Regions from separate parts of the Virgibacillus sp. LDC1 genome, predicted to be linked through region 2. Evidence: a T-box and tRNA genes for the amino acid it is inferred to sense, from the RefSeq annotation. Region 2 holds a T-box; the other holds one or more tRNA genes.
What was found. A T-box is a leader RNA that pairs with one kind of tRNA and senses whether it is charged. The one in region 2 lies ahead of trpS (tryptophan--tRNA ligase), so its partner is inferred to be a tRNA-Trp.

Region 1: it has a tRNA-Trp gene. The T-box ahead of trpS (tryptophan--tRNA ligase) is inferred to sense a tRNA for this amino acid. The anticodon was not compared.

Annotation. Positions count from the first base shown of each region.
Region 1 is NZ_JAOXLZ010000001.1:4,474,002-4,481,080, reverse strand. It holds partial or broken rRNA gene OHJ21_RS20620 (23S ribosomal RNA) at 1-90, shown strand, start outside; tRNA gene OHJ21_RS20615 (tRNA-Asn) at 163-238, shown strand; tRNA gene OHJ21_RS20610 (tRNA-Ser) at 244-335, shown strand; tRNA gene OHJ21_RS20605 (tRNA-Glu) at 352-426, shown strand; tRNA gene OHJ21_RS20600 (tRNA-Val) at 601-676, shown strand; tRNA gene OHJ21_RS20595 (tRNA-Met) at 764-840, shown strand; tRNA gene OHJ21_RS20590 (tRNA-Asp) at 871-947, shown strand; tRNA gene OHJ21_RS20585 (tRNA-Phe) at 1,016-1,091, shown strand; tRNA gene OHJ21_RS20580 (tRNA-Thr) at 1,114-1,189, shown strand; tRNA gene OHJ21_RS20575 (tRNA-Tyr) at 1,194-1,278, shown strand; tRNA gene OHJ21_RS20570 (tRNA-Trp) at 1,285-1,358, shown strand; tRNA gene OHJ21_RS20565 (tRNA-His) at 1,383-1,458, shown strand; tRNA gene OHJ21_RS20560 (tRNA-Gln) at 1,475-1,549, shown strand; tRNA gene OHJ21_RS20555 (tRNA-Gly) at 1,565-1,639, shown strand; tRNA gene OHJ21_RS20550 (tRNA-Cys) at 1,651-1,724, shown strand; tRNA gene OHJ21_RS20545 (tRNA-Arg) at 1,737-1,813, shown strand; tRNA gene OHJ21_RS20540 (tRNA-Leu) at 1,822-1,901, shown strand; gene OHJ21_RS20535 (hypothetical protein) at 2,131-2,430, shown strand; gene OHJ21_RS20530 (PspA/IM30 family protein) at 2,499-3,176, shown strand; gene OHJ21_RS20525 (PspC domain-containing protein) at 3,179-3,658, shown strand; gene OHJ21_RS20520 (PspA/IM30 family protein) at 3,660-4,346, shown strand; gene liaF (cell wall-active antibiotics response protein LiaF) at 4,517-5,161, shown strand; gene OHJ21_RS20510 (sensor histidine kinase) at 5,203-6,276, shown strand; gene OHJ21_RS20505 (response regulator) at 6,254-6,904, shown strand.
Region 2 is NZ_JAOXLZ010000006.1:261,045-268,123, reverse strand. It holds gene OHJ21_RS29090 (sigma-70 family RNA polymerase sigma factor) at 74-1,654, opposite strand; gene OHJ21_RS29085 (hypothetical protein) at 1,721-2,695, opposite strand; T-box leader at 2,820-3,095, shown strand; gene trpS (tryptophan--tRNA ligase) at 3,147-4,130, shown strand; gene OHJ21_RS29075 (cellulase family glycosylhydrolase) at 4,340-5,821, opposite strand; gene OHJ21_RS29070 (MerR family DNA-binding transcriptional regulator) at 5,834-6,658, opposite strand; gene OHJ21_RS29065 (MFS transporter) at 6,655-7,079, opposite strand, start outside.

The DNA.
Region 1 (7,079 bases), on a different contig from region 2:
CCCTTGAAGACGACGAGGTAGATAGGTTGGAGGTGGAAGTGCAGCAATGCATGGAGCTGACCAATACTAATCGGTCGAGGGCTTATCCAACATATTTCAATGTGCTGCAAATTCGTTTCGTATCTAGTTTTCAGGTGATCAATCACTTGAATTGAATAATGTTCCCTGATAGCTCAGTTGGTAGAGCACTCGACTGTTAATCGAGTTGTCACAGGTTCGAGTCCTGTTCGGGGAGCCATTTATGGAGAGGTGTCCGAGTTGGCCGAAGGAGCACGATTGGAAATCGTGTAGGCGCCAAAAGCGTCTCGAGGGTTCGAATCCCTCTCTCTCCGCCACTATTATTTCAAGCAAGGCCCGTTGGTCAAGGGGTTAAGACACCTCCCTTTCACGGAGGTAACAGGGGTTCGAATCCCCTACGGGTCACCACTATCTTAATTGCATCAGGGGATGAGAATCCCGTCGGTTCGTCGGAGGATAACTTCGTAAGCAGAGGCTTCGCAGTCTCAAACGAAGTGAGAGTATCCCCTACGGGTCACCACTTTCTTAAAAAACACTTGCTTCTTATATCAGATTTTGATATGATAAAAGTCGCTTTGTTACGGAGGCTTAGCTCAGCTGGGAGAGCATCTGCCTTACAAGCAGAGGGTCGGGGGTTCGATCCCCTCAGCCTCCACCATCAATCATCCCCAAGAAGTGAAGCTCATGCTTCGCAGGTAATTCCGATTGTTTTTCGGGGATCCTATACAAGCAATTCTTATAATGACGCGGGGTGGAGCAGTTCGGTAGCTCGTCGGGCTCATAACCCGAAGGTCGTAGGTTCAAATCCTGCCCCCGCAACCAATTTATATCGCGATAGCGATAATGCCTCGTGGAACTGTGGTGTAGAGGCCTAACATGCCTGCCTGTCACGCAGGAGATCGCGGGTTCGAATCCCGTCAGTTCCGCCATTCTTTACAACTTTGGGATGAGATGAGTATCCGATATGGGTTCCGTCAAAGTTCGCGAAGAGCTTTAAGGCTCGGTAGCTCAGTCGGTAGAGCAGAGGACTGAAAATCCTCGTGTCGGCGGTTCGATTCCGTCCCGAGCCACCATGTACGTTTTATAACTTTATATGCCGGTGTAGCTCAATTGGTAGAGCAACTGACTTGTAATCAGTAGGTTGGGGGTTCAAGTCCTCTCGCCGGCACCATTCTGGAGGATTAGTGAAGTGGCTAAACACGGCAGACTGTAAATCTGCTCTCTTCGAGTTCGGTGGTTCGAATCCATCATCCTCCACCAGTTTTTAGGGGCATAGTTTAAAGGTAGAACAGCGGTCTCCAAAACCGTTAGTGTGGGTTCAATTCCTGCTGCCCCTGCCAATCGTATCACAGTGTTTTAATATGGCGGTCGTGGCGAAGTGGTTAACGCACCGGATTGTGGCTCCGGCACTCGGGGGTTCAATTCCCCTCGATCGCCCCATATTACAAAATCATATTGGGGATTAGCCAAGCGGTAAGGCAACGGACTTTGACTCCGTCATGCATAGGTTCGAATCCTATATCCCCAGCCATTGATTTTTATGTTTGCGGACGTGGCTCAGCGGTAGAGCATCGCCTTGCCAAGGCGAGGGTCGCGGGTTCGATTCCCGTCGTCCGCTCCATTTTTATTTCTGGCGCCATAGCCAAGTGGTAAGGCACAGCTCTGCAAAAGCTTTATCCCCAGTTCGAATCTGGGTGGCGCCTCCATAACAAAACTATGTGCCCTTAGCTCAGCTGGATAGAGCGTTTGACTACGAATCAAAAGGTCAGGAGTTCGAATCTCTTAGGGCACGCCATTATGTAAGCCGGTGTGGCGGAATTGGCAGACGCGCGCGACTCAAAATCGTGAGGGAAACCGTGGGGGTTCGAGTCCCTTCACCGGCATCATCCAAAAGGAATGTAGACTATCAACGTCTGCATTCCTTTTTTTGTTGCATCTAGATCGATAGAGATCCAGTGCAGGGTTGGACGTAGGTCTGTAGGAGGCCCCGCCTTAGGTCTAGGTCTAAAAACCGTCCCCAGGCCGTTTTAGTGAAACTCGAAATTACCTAGAATAGAGTCATAAGGTTGAACAAATGAAACAACGATCAAACAACAGAAAGGCGGTGTATAAATGAGAAATTCAAAAGGAAATGGAATGAGTATCCTGTTGATTGGTTTAGGGATCTTGGTTCTCCTGGGAGTATTCGGTCCTCTGCTTGGATGGTTGTTCAGTCTTTTAATTCCAATACTGATGGTCGCGTTGGGATACTACGGGATCCGGAGAGGTAACACCTTGATGGGATGGGTTATTCTCGGTATCGGTGTGATCTGGTTGATGGGTAAACTGTCTTGGCTGATCGGTCCGATCCTTGGAGTTATCTTAATCATCTACGGGGTGTCCCGATTGAAGAATGGCAGACCCCGTTATTGATAAAAACCACTACATTAAATAACATGCATGAACAACAGATCATGATAGATGAGGAGGGCTAAGCCAATATGAGTGTTTTCCGGCGGATAAGAGACATAACCGTAGCAACATTGAATGAAAAGCTCGAGCAGAGCCAGGATCCGGTTCGATTGATCGACCAGTTCCTACATTCAACCAGACAGGACATTGCAGAGGCTGAGAAGCTGCAGCAGCAATGCCAAGTACATTCCAGACAGCTGAAGCAGCAGGTGGATCAAGCGGAAACCATGCGCTATAAACGCGAAGAGCAGGCGCTGCTTGCATTGAAGGCCGGCGAAGAACATCTTGCCAAGCTGGCATTGCAGGAGAAGCTGATCTATGAGGAAAAGATCGAGCAGTATCAAGGCCTGTTATCCTCAAGCCTGGAGTCGCTAAAAGAAATCGAGGAGCAGCTCGGCGAGCTGCGGATGGAATATCAGACGGTATACAGCAAACGCCAATATTATGTTGCCCGAGTGGAAACCCTTCGTCTTCAGCAGAAAATGAATGAACGTACGGGCTCCTACGGCGGCGGCCATGACGTACCGAAGATGTTCAATCGCCTCGAAGACCGTATCAGCGACTGGGAACTCGAAGCCAGAAGTCTTCGCGATTTACGGCGCATGGGGCAGGAATACATGGAACAGGCTGGTGAATCGGTCTCCACTGTATTAGAAAAAGAACTTGCCCGCCTGAAGCAGAAGCTGAATAACAGCGGAAAGGAGTAACCATGACTAGATTGTACCGTTCCACCCGAGACAAAATGTTCACAGGGTTGATCGGCGGTATATCCGATCATTTCGGAGTCGAATCTACCCTACTTAGAGTCATATTTGTAGTCAGTATCTTTTTCACAGGCGGTACAACGCTGTTGATCTATCTGATTGCATCCCTTGTAGTACCTAAGGAGCCGTATTATCACGATCCGTACGGTCCACAGGGAAGACATGGTGGCGGATACCGTTATAACGATCATCCGGGCCCTGGACCAGGCTACAACAGCTATAACGATGCTTATGGACGTCAAGGCTATCCTAATGAGCATGGAAATTTTGGTCCCAAATATGACCGTCCCAATGGCACAAGAAACAACGCGCCAGCGGATTCCGACCTGGATGCGATGATGAAGGATATTGAGAGAAAAGCCATGCAAAAAGAAATCGAAGAATTAAAGAAAAAACTTTCGAACTATGAGAAGGGAGATAAATAACATGGGAGTATTTAAAAGAATTAAGGATATGACGAAAGCATCGGTGAATGAACTGCTGGATAAAGTAGAGGATCCGATCGTAATGTTGAACCAGTACCTGCGCGACATGGAGGCAGAAATTCACGAAGCAGAGGTAACGGTTGCGAAGCAAATGGCTAACGAGCGTCGTATGAAGCAGCGCGTCGATGAGGCTGTGAAGATGGCGGCACAACGTGAAGCTCAAGCTGAATTGGCTCTGAAAAATGGTCAAGAAGAAGTGGCTCGCAAGCTGCTTGAAGAAAAAATCTATTTCGATCAAAAAGAAACCGAGTACGTGGAATTGCACCTGCAATCCGAGGCTCAAGCGAAAGAGCTTGTAGCTCAGCTGCATGAAATGAAAGACGAGTTCTACAAAATGCGCAACAAGCGTAATGAGCTCGTAGCCCGTGCTCAAATGGCTAAAGCGAAGAAGCAAATGTCTCAAGTGAGCAGCCTGCACACGATCGAAAGCGGCAGTGCTTCGATGGGCTTCCACCGCATGGAGGAAAAAATCATGCAAATGGAAGCAGAAGCCGATGTGCTTCGCGCCCCATATCGTCCTAACAACGCAGTATACACAAGCCCCGTAGATGCTGAGAAGCAATTGAAGGTGGATGAGCAGCTGCAAGCTTTGAAAAACAAAATGGGGAATTCTTCGAAGTCCGAGTAATTCCTCTAGCAAGTCAGCAAAATAAGATTAAACCGTATTCGAACACCATGTTCATATGATATGCTATACGAATGAGATTGTCGTATAGTACAGGCAAAGCCATACAGTGGGGAACGTCTCACTGATATGGCTTTTCCGAGCTTATATCTTGGTCATCAAGGAGGTGCGACATGGACAGAAACCGCTGGATAGCAGTTGGTTTAATCAGCTTGGGTATTATTATGCTTTTCGGCCGATGGCTTGGTTTCTTCACCATTGTCGCCCTGATACTCATGTTCGCAGGTGTCCTTCAGGTCAGACAAGGCCATTTGAAGAAGGGATACATTCTGCTCGGAGTAGGTGCCGTACTGCTGCTGCTGGAGCATCTCATGTTGATTATCGGCATCAGCTTGATATCACTGGGTATTTTTTATGGCAAGTCGAAGCGAGCCCATACGACGACAAAGTACATTCAGAAGCAGAACTTTATGTCCAACTTTGATTGGGACCGGGCTCCGTGGGTGATGCGCAGTCTGAGTGTGTGGCATGTGCTTGGAGAGGCGGATGTGGATCTATCCCTGGCGCTTCCGGAGGAACGCCAAACGGTCCTTATGTTCCATGGGATACTGGGGGATATTGATCTGATGATCCCGGACTATTATGGAGTGGAGATCGAAGCATCGATCCTGTTTGGCTCGATTCATATGGACGACCGGAAGGAAACCGGCATATTAAACCGCGTGCGGTATCAATCACCCAATTATGAGACCAGTGAATATAAAGTGAAATTTATTGTTTCTTATTTGGGCGGAGATTTGAATATAAGAATGACATAATCAACGTATGTTTTGTGTAAACCATTCAGGAGGGTTGCCCCGTGGAAACGGAAAAGAAAGCAAATATGATTACCCGAAGTATGCGTGAGGGGACCCTTCTGGGATTGGTTGTCATGCTGGTTGTCCTATATTTATTATATACATATGGTTATCTTCAACCGTTTGAGACGTGGAAGAACCGGATCGAAGCCGGCATTACCCTGGTATTGCTGCCGATTGGGCTGGGAGCAATCTATGGCTTCTTCCAGGGATACCGGGTAAAACGGAGGGTCGATCTCGTGAGGGAAACGCTGGTAAACTGGGAAAAAGGCAGCCTTACGGATGTGATGCCGGACATCGGCGAAGACGAAGTGGGCCGGCTTGGAGAACAGCTGGTGAAGATCAGCAAACGCTGGGAGGATCAAGTGTCTTCCCTGCAGCGGTTATCAACGAACAATGCCCAGCTTGCCGAGCAGGCCAGGGTAACAGCAATTGTGGAAGAGAGGCAGCGTCTGGCGCGCGAGCTCCATGATGCGGTTTCTCAGCAGCTGTTTGCCATCTCGATGACGGCAACCGCTGTGGGCAGGACGCTGGATAAGGATTTTGACAAAGCGCAGCGCCAGGTGGCTCTGATCGAGGAAATGTCGGCTGTGGCCCAGTCCGAGATGAGGGCGCTTCTTCTTCATCTGCGGCCGGTTTATCTCGAAGGGAAAGCACTGGAGCAAGGGCTGAAGGATCTGATCAAGGAATTGCGGATTAAAGTACCTATGGAAATTACGTTTGAAATGGACGATGACATACATTTGCTTAAAGGGATCGAAAATCATCTGTTCCGTATCATTCAGGAGGCGATGTCAAATACGCTTCGGCACTCCAAAGCGGAGAAGATGGACATCCGTATTCATCGCAGGCAGAACACTGTTCGGGTGATGCTGCGTGATGATGGGATCGGGTTTGAACTGGACGATAAGAAACAGACTTCCTACGGTCTATCGACGATGCAGGAACGGGTGACGGAGATCGGGGGCTCGGTACAATTCATAACAGCACCGGGTAAAGGGACTCGAATTGAGATCGTTGTGCCACTCATAAATGATGAACGTAAACGGGGGGATGGAGATGGAAACGCCGATTAAGGTGCTGCTGGTGGATGATCATGAGATGGTCCGGATCGGTTTAGCGGCTGTGCTTGGTACAGAGGACGGCATCGAGGTGGTGGGTGAAGCGGGCAGCGGCGAGGAAGGGATACGCTTAGCGCAGGAATATCATCCTGATGTGGTGCTGATGGACTTGGTGATGGACGGGATGGATGGTATCGAGACGACGCGCCAATTGATGAATCAGTTTCCGAATCTTAAGGTCATTGTACTGACCAGCTATCTGGACGATGAGAAGATGTATCCGGTTATTGAAGCAGGTGCGTTCAGTTATTTATTGAAGACATCCCGTGCTTCTGAAGTAGCTGATGCTATACGTGCAGCCGCACGCGGGCAGTCGGTGCTGGAGTCGCAGGTTGCCTCCAAGATGATGAATCGATTCCGGCATCCGCAAAATGAAGCACCGGCGCATAACGACCTTACGGACCGGGAAATGGAAGTGCTCCGACTGGTGGCGCAGGGCAAGTCGAATCAGGATATTGCCGATGATTTGATTATCGGCATTAAAACCGTGAAGTTTCATGTAACGAATATTTTAGGCAAGCTGGGGGTAGAGGATCGAACCCAGGCTGCCATCTACGCTTATAAAAATGGGCTGGCTGAGTAAGGAATGCCGGCTCTTTTTTATGCGATGATCGTGACATAAACAGATCCAAGATGCTGAGACGTTGAGCGTGGTACAAAAGCAGATTCATGATGCGATGCGTGAGTTATAAACATATCCATGTAACCATGAGAGGCAGGCTTAAAGACTCCCGGATCGGGAGCTTTTTTTATTTAGG
Region 2 (7,079 bases):
TATCTTAAAAAGAGGCGATCCTTGCCTGGCATCAACGCCAAGCAAGGATCGCCCTTTTTCTTGTTTCAGTTGTTTAATCGGTTTCGGCCATCCGCACAACCGACTTCCGCTCCGGGTTCCAGCGCCATAACGGATCCTTCCCCCTCACCTGCAAGCCTCCTACCCATTTATCGATGGTTCCGGTGCAGGCATAGTCGGCCTTCCCGGCTAGCACCTCATGCCCCAAACTCGTCACTTGCAGCACCCGATCTTGGAAATGGGGTACAGCCAGCTTAAAGTCGGGAAACGGTGCTGTACCATCGATAACCAGCAAAGAATCCGGCCCCTCCGTCATCTTCGCCAGGTAATACCAGAACTCCAGATCTCCCATTCCGAGTGTATGGAGCTTATCACCTACCTTTCGGAATAACTCATAAGGCTTATGGATTCCGCCCGCTACAGCCTCTAACGTCGTCTGCTCGATGATCCCGAGTCCATTGCTCACAGAGGGCAGCCGTGCCAGATGAGCCTCGAATGCATCGCTTGCAAAAGACAGTGCCGAGGAATCAACCTCCAGCATGCGCTGATGTTTCTCCGGCAGTTCCGAGGTATAGGCCTCCCACAACACGCTGCCCAGCATAAGCTCTTCTTCTCCAATCGTGTGCCATGTGCCCGATAACGTCTCGAGTTGCTCCGTGCTAAGCTGCCCCAGCCCGCGAAAAAGCTCGATGCCCGGGTATGCGCCAATGCACAGCAGGCTAAGCCTCGTATTTCCGAGTGGCCGATCCTTAAACCAATGCAGCAAATAAGACAGCATCGTCTGGTCAAACAGATCATGCTCAAACCAGAGCACGACTTCATCATATTTTTTAAAATCCTGAAGCTTCCTCTCCTGCGACTCGCAGGTCTTTACATATTCCTTCTGCGGAATTCCCAGCGTTTGCTCCAGATACTGAGCTCTTGCGCTCCGATGATCCGGCTCGTCCATCTTCGTGAAGACCGGACCAAACGAATAAAGCTCCCTCCACACCAGGATATCTCCTTGAACGTTCCCTTGCTTCAGCTTATCCCCTACTGAATCCCCGTTAACGATATGCAGCATACGCCTGCCTCCCTCATACAGATCGGTGAACACCGATACAAAGTCGGCTACATGAAGCGTGTTCTTCAGCTTCCGCCGGGCATCAAAAAGTCTCTTCTTCAAAGCCGTCAAGGATATATCCAAATATTGCGAGATCTCCCGCAGGCTGTAGCCTTGAAAATAATAGAGCTGGACCGCAATCCGCATGCCGGGTGGCAAATCCGCGATCGTGGCATGCAGCTGACCGATCATTTCTCTCTTTTCCACGACCGACTCTAAGCTTCGCTGATCTCCAGCCGGCAGCTCAACCTCATGCAGCGGTAACGTCTGCAATTGCTTGCGGCGCAAGTCCCTGTAACACTGCCGCTCCACGATCACTTTGAACCATCCGGGAAAACGCCGGGAATCCTGCAGCTTATGCAGATTCGCAAAGGCCTCCGTAAAGGCCTCCTGCACGGCATCTTCCGCTAAATGGGGATCACGCAATTTATCGTAGGCCACAGCCAGCGCCATGCCGGTAAAATGCCGGACCAAGCTTTCCTGGGCCTCGGCACTGCCCCGCCGGGCTTCCTCAATCCACTGGAACACGTTCACTTAAACCTCCCTTCCCGGTGTCTCTAACACTTAAGTGCCGATTCGTATAAAAAAGGTTACCTCTCTTCAGGAAATGACCGTCTGCACCGGATGGATGATATAACGAAAATTCTCCATGGCCTTCGCCGGCGCCTCCGAAACACGGTTCCAATGATGATAGAAACTATATGGGAATTTAAAGAGATGGCCGAAGTCCCAGTCGATTACAGCCCCGTCGATACCTAATGCCCAGTACTCCGGCTGATCTGGCAAATAAGACGATCTTGCAGCCTCCACGAGAGGCAGCCGATCCACGGGCGATACGATTCGAATCGGCTCTTCTGGGTCCAGCTGGCGGCTGGCACGGAGCACCTTCGCGATTTTGAGTACACCCGGCAAGCCTCTGCGAAAATAAGCATGGTGGCCAAGATCATACAATATGTTTAAGGCATGGGAGTAGGTCAGCATATGCCCCATCAAGTCATGATGGGCTTCCGCTCGGTAGATTACCGAATAAGTGGCCAGTTCATTCAAAATAAAGGCCGACAGCTGATCGCCGTCCGTTATTTCAGGCATCCCGTCATGTTCATCCAGGGTCAACCGTTTAACCTCGGCTGCAGAATATCCGATCCAGGACCTTCCCGGAATTGTCTTCGCGAAAGAGGAGACCAATTCCGCAATATCGGCTGCTTCATGGCGGAGACCACCTCCAAGCTCGTGGAGTGCAGCCAGACTTATTGCGGCATAGATCACATTGTGCCCGACCCAGTGCAAACCATCGATCGTACCGTCAAGGGCTGCAAGAATCCGTGATTCGGCGCTGTCTACGCTCAGGCTTTCCTCTGGCACCGTTCCCGGCTGCAAATACTTGCCGATCATCCTCCGATTCTCCGCTGCCACAGCCTCTTCAACCTTCCCGGACAAATGGTTTTCTTTTATAAAAAAATAACCCGCGATCGCTGCCGCTCCGTAATGGGCTTGCCAAATATCTCCCGTTTGCCGTCTACTCTGCGACAGTATGGATAATCCGTCAACGAGAATCGCCGTATTCTTATCTCTCATCACGAGTCCTCCCCACACCCCTCTTGACATTCACTTAACACCTATGTAATGATACTCTTCAACTCATCTTGTTCTCTCTTCAGATTCGAAAAGAGCTGCGCAGATGAATTTAAGAACAACATACCACACGGCGATGAGAAGAAATAGTAGCTTATCTCTCGGGGTCCAAGCGAACCGGCGAATGGTGCGAGGCCCGGTACTCCGGAGTAAGTGAATGGATCTTCTCGCTTCAACCCGAACCTCCGAGCTGTGCCGGAGCAGTAGGCCTTGACGGCTCTCCACCGTTACTTTGGGAGATATGGCAGGAATCATGGTGCATTTCACCATTTCCACGTCATGCTAAAGAGCGACCGTACAGTCGAATTCGGGTGGTACCGCGGAGTTACACTTCGTCCCATAGAGGGATGAGGTGTTTTTGTGTTGTTCGCAAACTATCAGGGAGGTGTTTTTTATGAAACGATTATTGTCAGGCATCAAGCCGAGCGGGGATTTGAATATTGGCGGATATGGAGGTGCCCTCCGTCAATATGTGAAGCTGCAGCATGAATATGAATCCTATTTCTTCGTGCCGGATCTGCATGCGATCACGGTCTATCAGGATCCCATGGAGCTGCACCAGCGCACGCGGGACATTGCCGCGCTGTACATTGCGTCGGGCATTGACCCCGATAAAGCGACGATCTTTCTGCAATCGCAGGTCCCCTCACATGTAGAGCTCGGGTGGTTGCTGGAGACGCAGGCGCATTTTGGTGAATTAAAGCGCATGACCCAATTCAAGGAGAAATCGGGCGGAAAAGATACCGTAAGCTCCGCGTTGTTTACGTATCCGGTCCTGATGGCTGCCGATGTGCTGCTCTACCAGGCAACGCATGTACCTGTCGGTGACGACCAGAAGCAGCATCTTGAATTGACACGCGATCTGGCCGAGCGCTTCAATAACCGGTATGGCCGCACGTTTACGGTGCCTGAGCCGATCATCCAGGATATTGGCTCCCGCGTCATGGGGCTTGACGATCCGTCCAAGAAGATGAGCAAAAGCAACCCGAATAAGAACAGCTGCGTCCACATGATGGATACGCCGGAGGATATCCGCAAGAAGTTCTCCAGGGCCGTTACCGACTCCGATGGCCAGGTCCGGCATGACTGGGAGCAGAAGCCGGCGGTCAGCAATCTGATCGAGATTTATTCCGTATTCTCCGAGGAAGCCATCTCCGTCATCGAGAAACGGTATGAAAGCCAAGGATACGGTACGTTCAAGAAGGAATTAGCTGAAGTGGTCATCGAGAAACTTCAACCGATCCAGGAGCGGTTCCATCAAATCGTGAATTCCTCCGAGCTTGATCGCATTTTGATGGACGGAGCGAAGCGGGCTTCCGAAATCGCAGTCCCAACACTGCTTGCAGCCAAGAAAGCGATGGGATTGGTCACGTTTTGAAAGAACCACAGGGCGTCCCCTTGATATCTGCATCCTGCTTAGGAATCAGATCAAGGGGCGCCCTGCTTATTTTTGTTGGCTTGCCTTTTACGTTGTACACCGGCGTCTACTCCGTTCTAGTCTTATCCCGCCTCGCATTAACCCCATGGTTCTTCTGATTCCCGACTTATTTATTGAATTGCCCGCCATGTCTTGTGGCCCCCTTGACATCATCTCCCTATCGTAACCGTAATCTTATTCCCTTGATCAGGAATGGTGATCGCCAAGAGGCCGCTCTTCGAATCCGGGAAAGGGCGCAGCTCGATTTGATAGGCGTCCGTACCGGCAACCGCCACGTCGCTTCTGGATATCGACTCCAAATGGGGGTGGTAAATCAATGTCTCTCCAACGGACGAAACGAAATCTATACTTAAGCTGCCGTTTTCATGATCATAACGGTATGCTGAGAGCACGCCGGCTGTCGCTTGCGGATACGCGCGATTCAACGCCTTGGCATATGGGGCTTCCTTGAAGCCGTCACACCAGCACCAGTATGTATTGCTCCAAAGATACCGCTCGAATATCGCAATGATCTGCCTGGAAAGCTGAAAGGTTGCCGGATGATTGGAGAATGCTCCCCATTCCCCGACCAGGACCGGGACGTTCAACCGTTCCTGCACCTTGCGATGGGTAGCAAAAATCAGCTGGACGCGATCCTGATTGTAAATGTCATAATGCTCCGTATCGACCACCAGATCATAGCCGTGCGGTGCGAACACCTGATGGTGTAAGGTTTGACCGGCTGGATCCTGCACAAGCTGCAAGCCGGACTCGATCCCCATGTTCGAAAAATAGCTCGTTTCCAGCATCAAAAATCCGTCCGGGGAAATGGAGCGAATGGCTGCCGCCGTCTTGCTGAAAAAGGGCGCGAGAACCTCCCTTTCGAAGATTTGCGATACTTCTCTGGCGCTGTCGACGAGTATGCGGTACGTATCCATCTCCGCCATCCCGGCAAGAACCTCCAGCCTCTTTTCCTCGTCAAACCACAGTCCGGCAAGCTGCTCCATGTTCGGGTCGGCTATTCGCATCACATGCCCCGCATATGCGGCAATGATGGTGCCGAGCACCTCCTGTCCGCTTGTTCCGGGGTACGGCTCGTTCATCATGTCATAACCGATAATATTCGGACAATCAGCCATAAACTGTGCGGCATGCTTCCACATCGCTGCATAGTGATCCTGCAGGCCGATCCCGTCGGAAGCGGACGTATTCCGCCAGAAGTGATCCAGAGCGCGGTTCACAGCCGGACTTTCCAGGTAGGCGTCACTCCAAATATGTCCGGTAACATGAGGAAGATCATCGGAGAGGGTCGCCCACGCTGGAGCCCCGTCGCCGTAGTGCACGCTGTACAAATCCTGATGCATATCCAGAAAAACATAGAGATCATTCTGCTCAGCCCATACAACCTGCTGCTTGATTCTGCTCAGATACGCATCGTCGTAGACCCCAGGCTCCGGCTCGACGCCATCCCATATTAAACCTAGACGGATAACGTTAAAGCCTTGTTCGCGAAACCAGGCGAACAGAGCTGCATCACAGGGCTCAACATATCCTTTTGCCTTGTCCTTGCATACGAGATTGATGCCGTTCAGGATCACTTGAGCGCCGTCTTCATTTAAGAATCGTTGTCCGTCGACCACTAATTTTTTCATGTCTGCTTCCCCCTACCGTTCTTCTACCGGAATGTAAATTTCAATGTAATGATTGTCGTACTGGTTATAAAGATTGACTTCAAGAGAATGGCCTGCGATCTGTAGTCCGCGATTGCGAATGAAAGCTTTCATCTGATCGTAGTGATCATCCATCTTGGCATAGTCGTCCCTGCCGATAATCACGCATTTTCTGGCACAGTAGCGAGGCTCTAGTCTCTGAAAGACGGAAGAGTCATCCTCCATCGGGAAGGTGGACAGAATGCCATTGTACAGGTAATTGTGATAACGGCCTGCGTTAAGGTTATCTTGCGACACGATCGATATGGTATGGCAGAATGCAAGCCATTCCCTGGCATTGATTCTGCGAACCTGTTCCTGTACTTTTCCCCCGAGTCCTTGATCGGCGCTCTCCATGATAGAATCGGTAAGAAGCACCCAGCACGGGTGGCTTAGTACAAGCTCAATGACCTCCGTGTTATCGAACCGTTGCAGCTGAACATCCAACACGTCCAGCTTGTGAGACAAATGCTTCAAATAAGTCCGTTGGCGATCGATGTCTTGCCGCTTGTCGGAGAGCAGTCTGCGCATAGCGTTTAGGCTGTTGTCCCGAAGCAGCGCTTGGATTCGCTCGATCGACACATCCATGGCCCGCAGCATTCGAATCGTGATGAGTGAATCGAACTGTTCAAGATCATAATAGCGGTACTTGTTCGCGTCCCGATTGCGGGAATGAAGGAGTCCGATCTTATCGTAATAACGCAAGGTATCGATCGGGATATCCAAAATTTTGGACACTTCGCCAATCGTAAAATTCAAATTTAACGCCGATTGCTTCACATCTTCACCCCCCCTCTTCTAGCGTTATTGCTGAACGCGGAGATGTCATCCTCTTTTTTCTTATCAAAAGGGTACAATGCCAGCGGAATTAATCCGAGGAGAAAAGCGGCCAGCGGAATCAACCCGGTTGCTACCCGAATGCCTAGCATGGCGGACTCGGACTGTTCCGCCGCAAGACCGTCATATCCGTATGCCCCGATGACATTAATGAAGATAACCGTTTGCAGGCTGGAGAAGGCAACCGTGAATAACGAGAACAATCTGTTGAACAGCCCGGTTTTCCGCACGCCGGTCGTGCGTTCATTCTCGTCGATGAGCAGCGCCCCTACAGGAGATATTGCCATACGAAGATAGTTCACAGCAAAAACGATCAGAACGTAGGATGCCGCCGCGGTCCATATGCCGTCAGCAAGAAAAATCC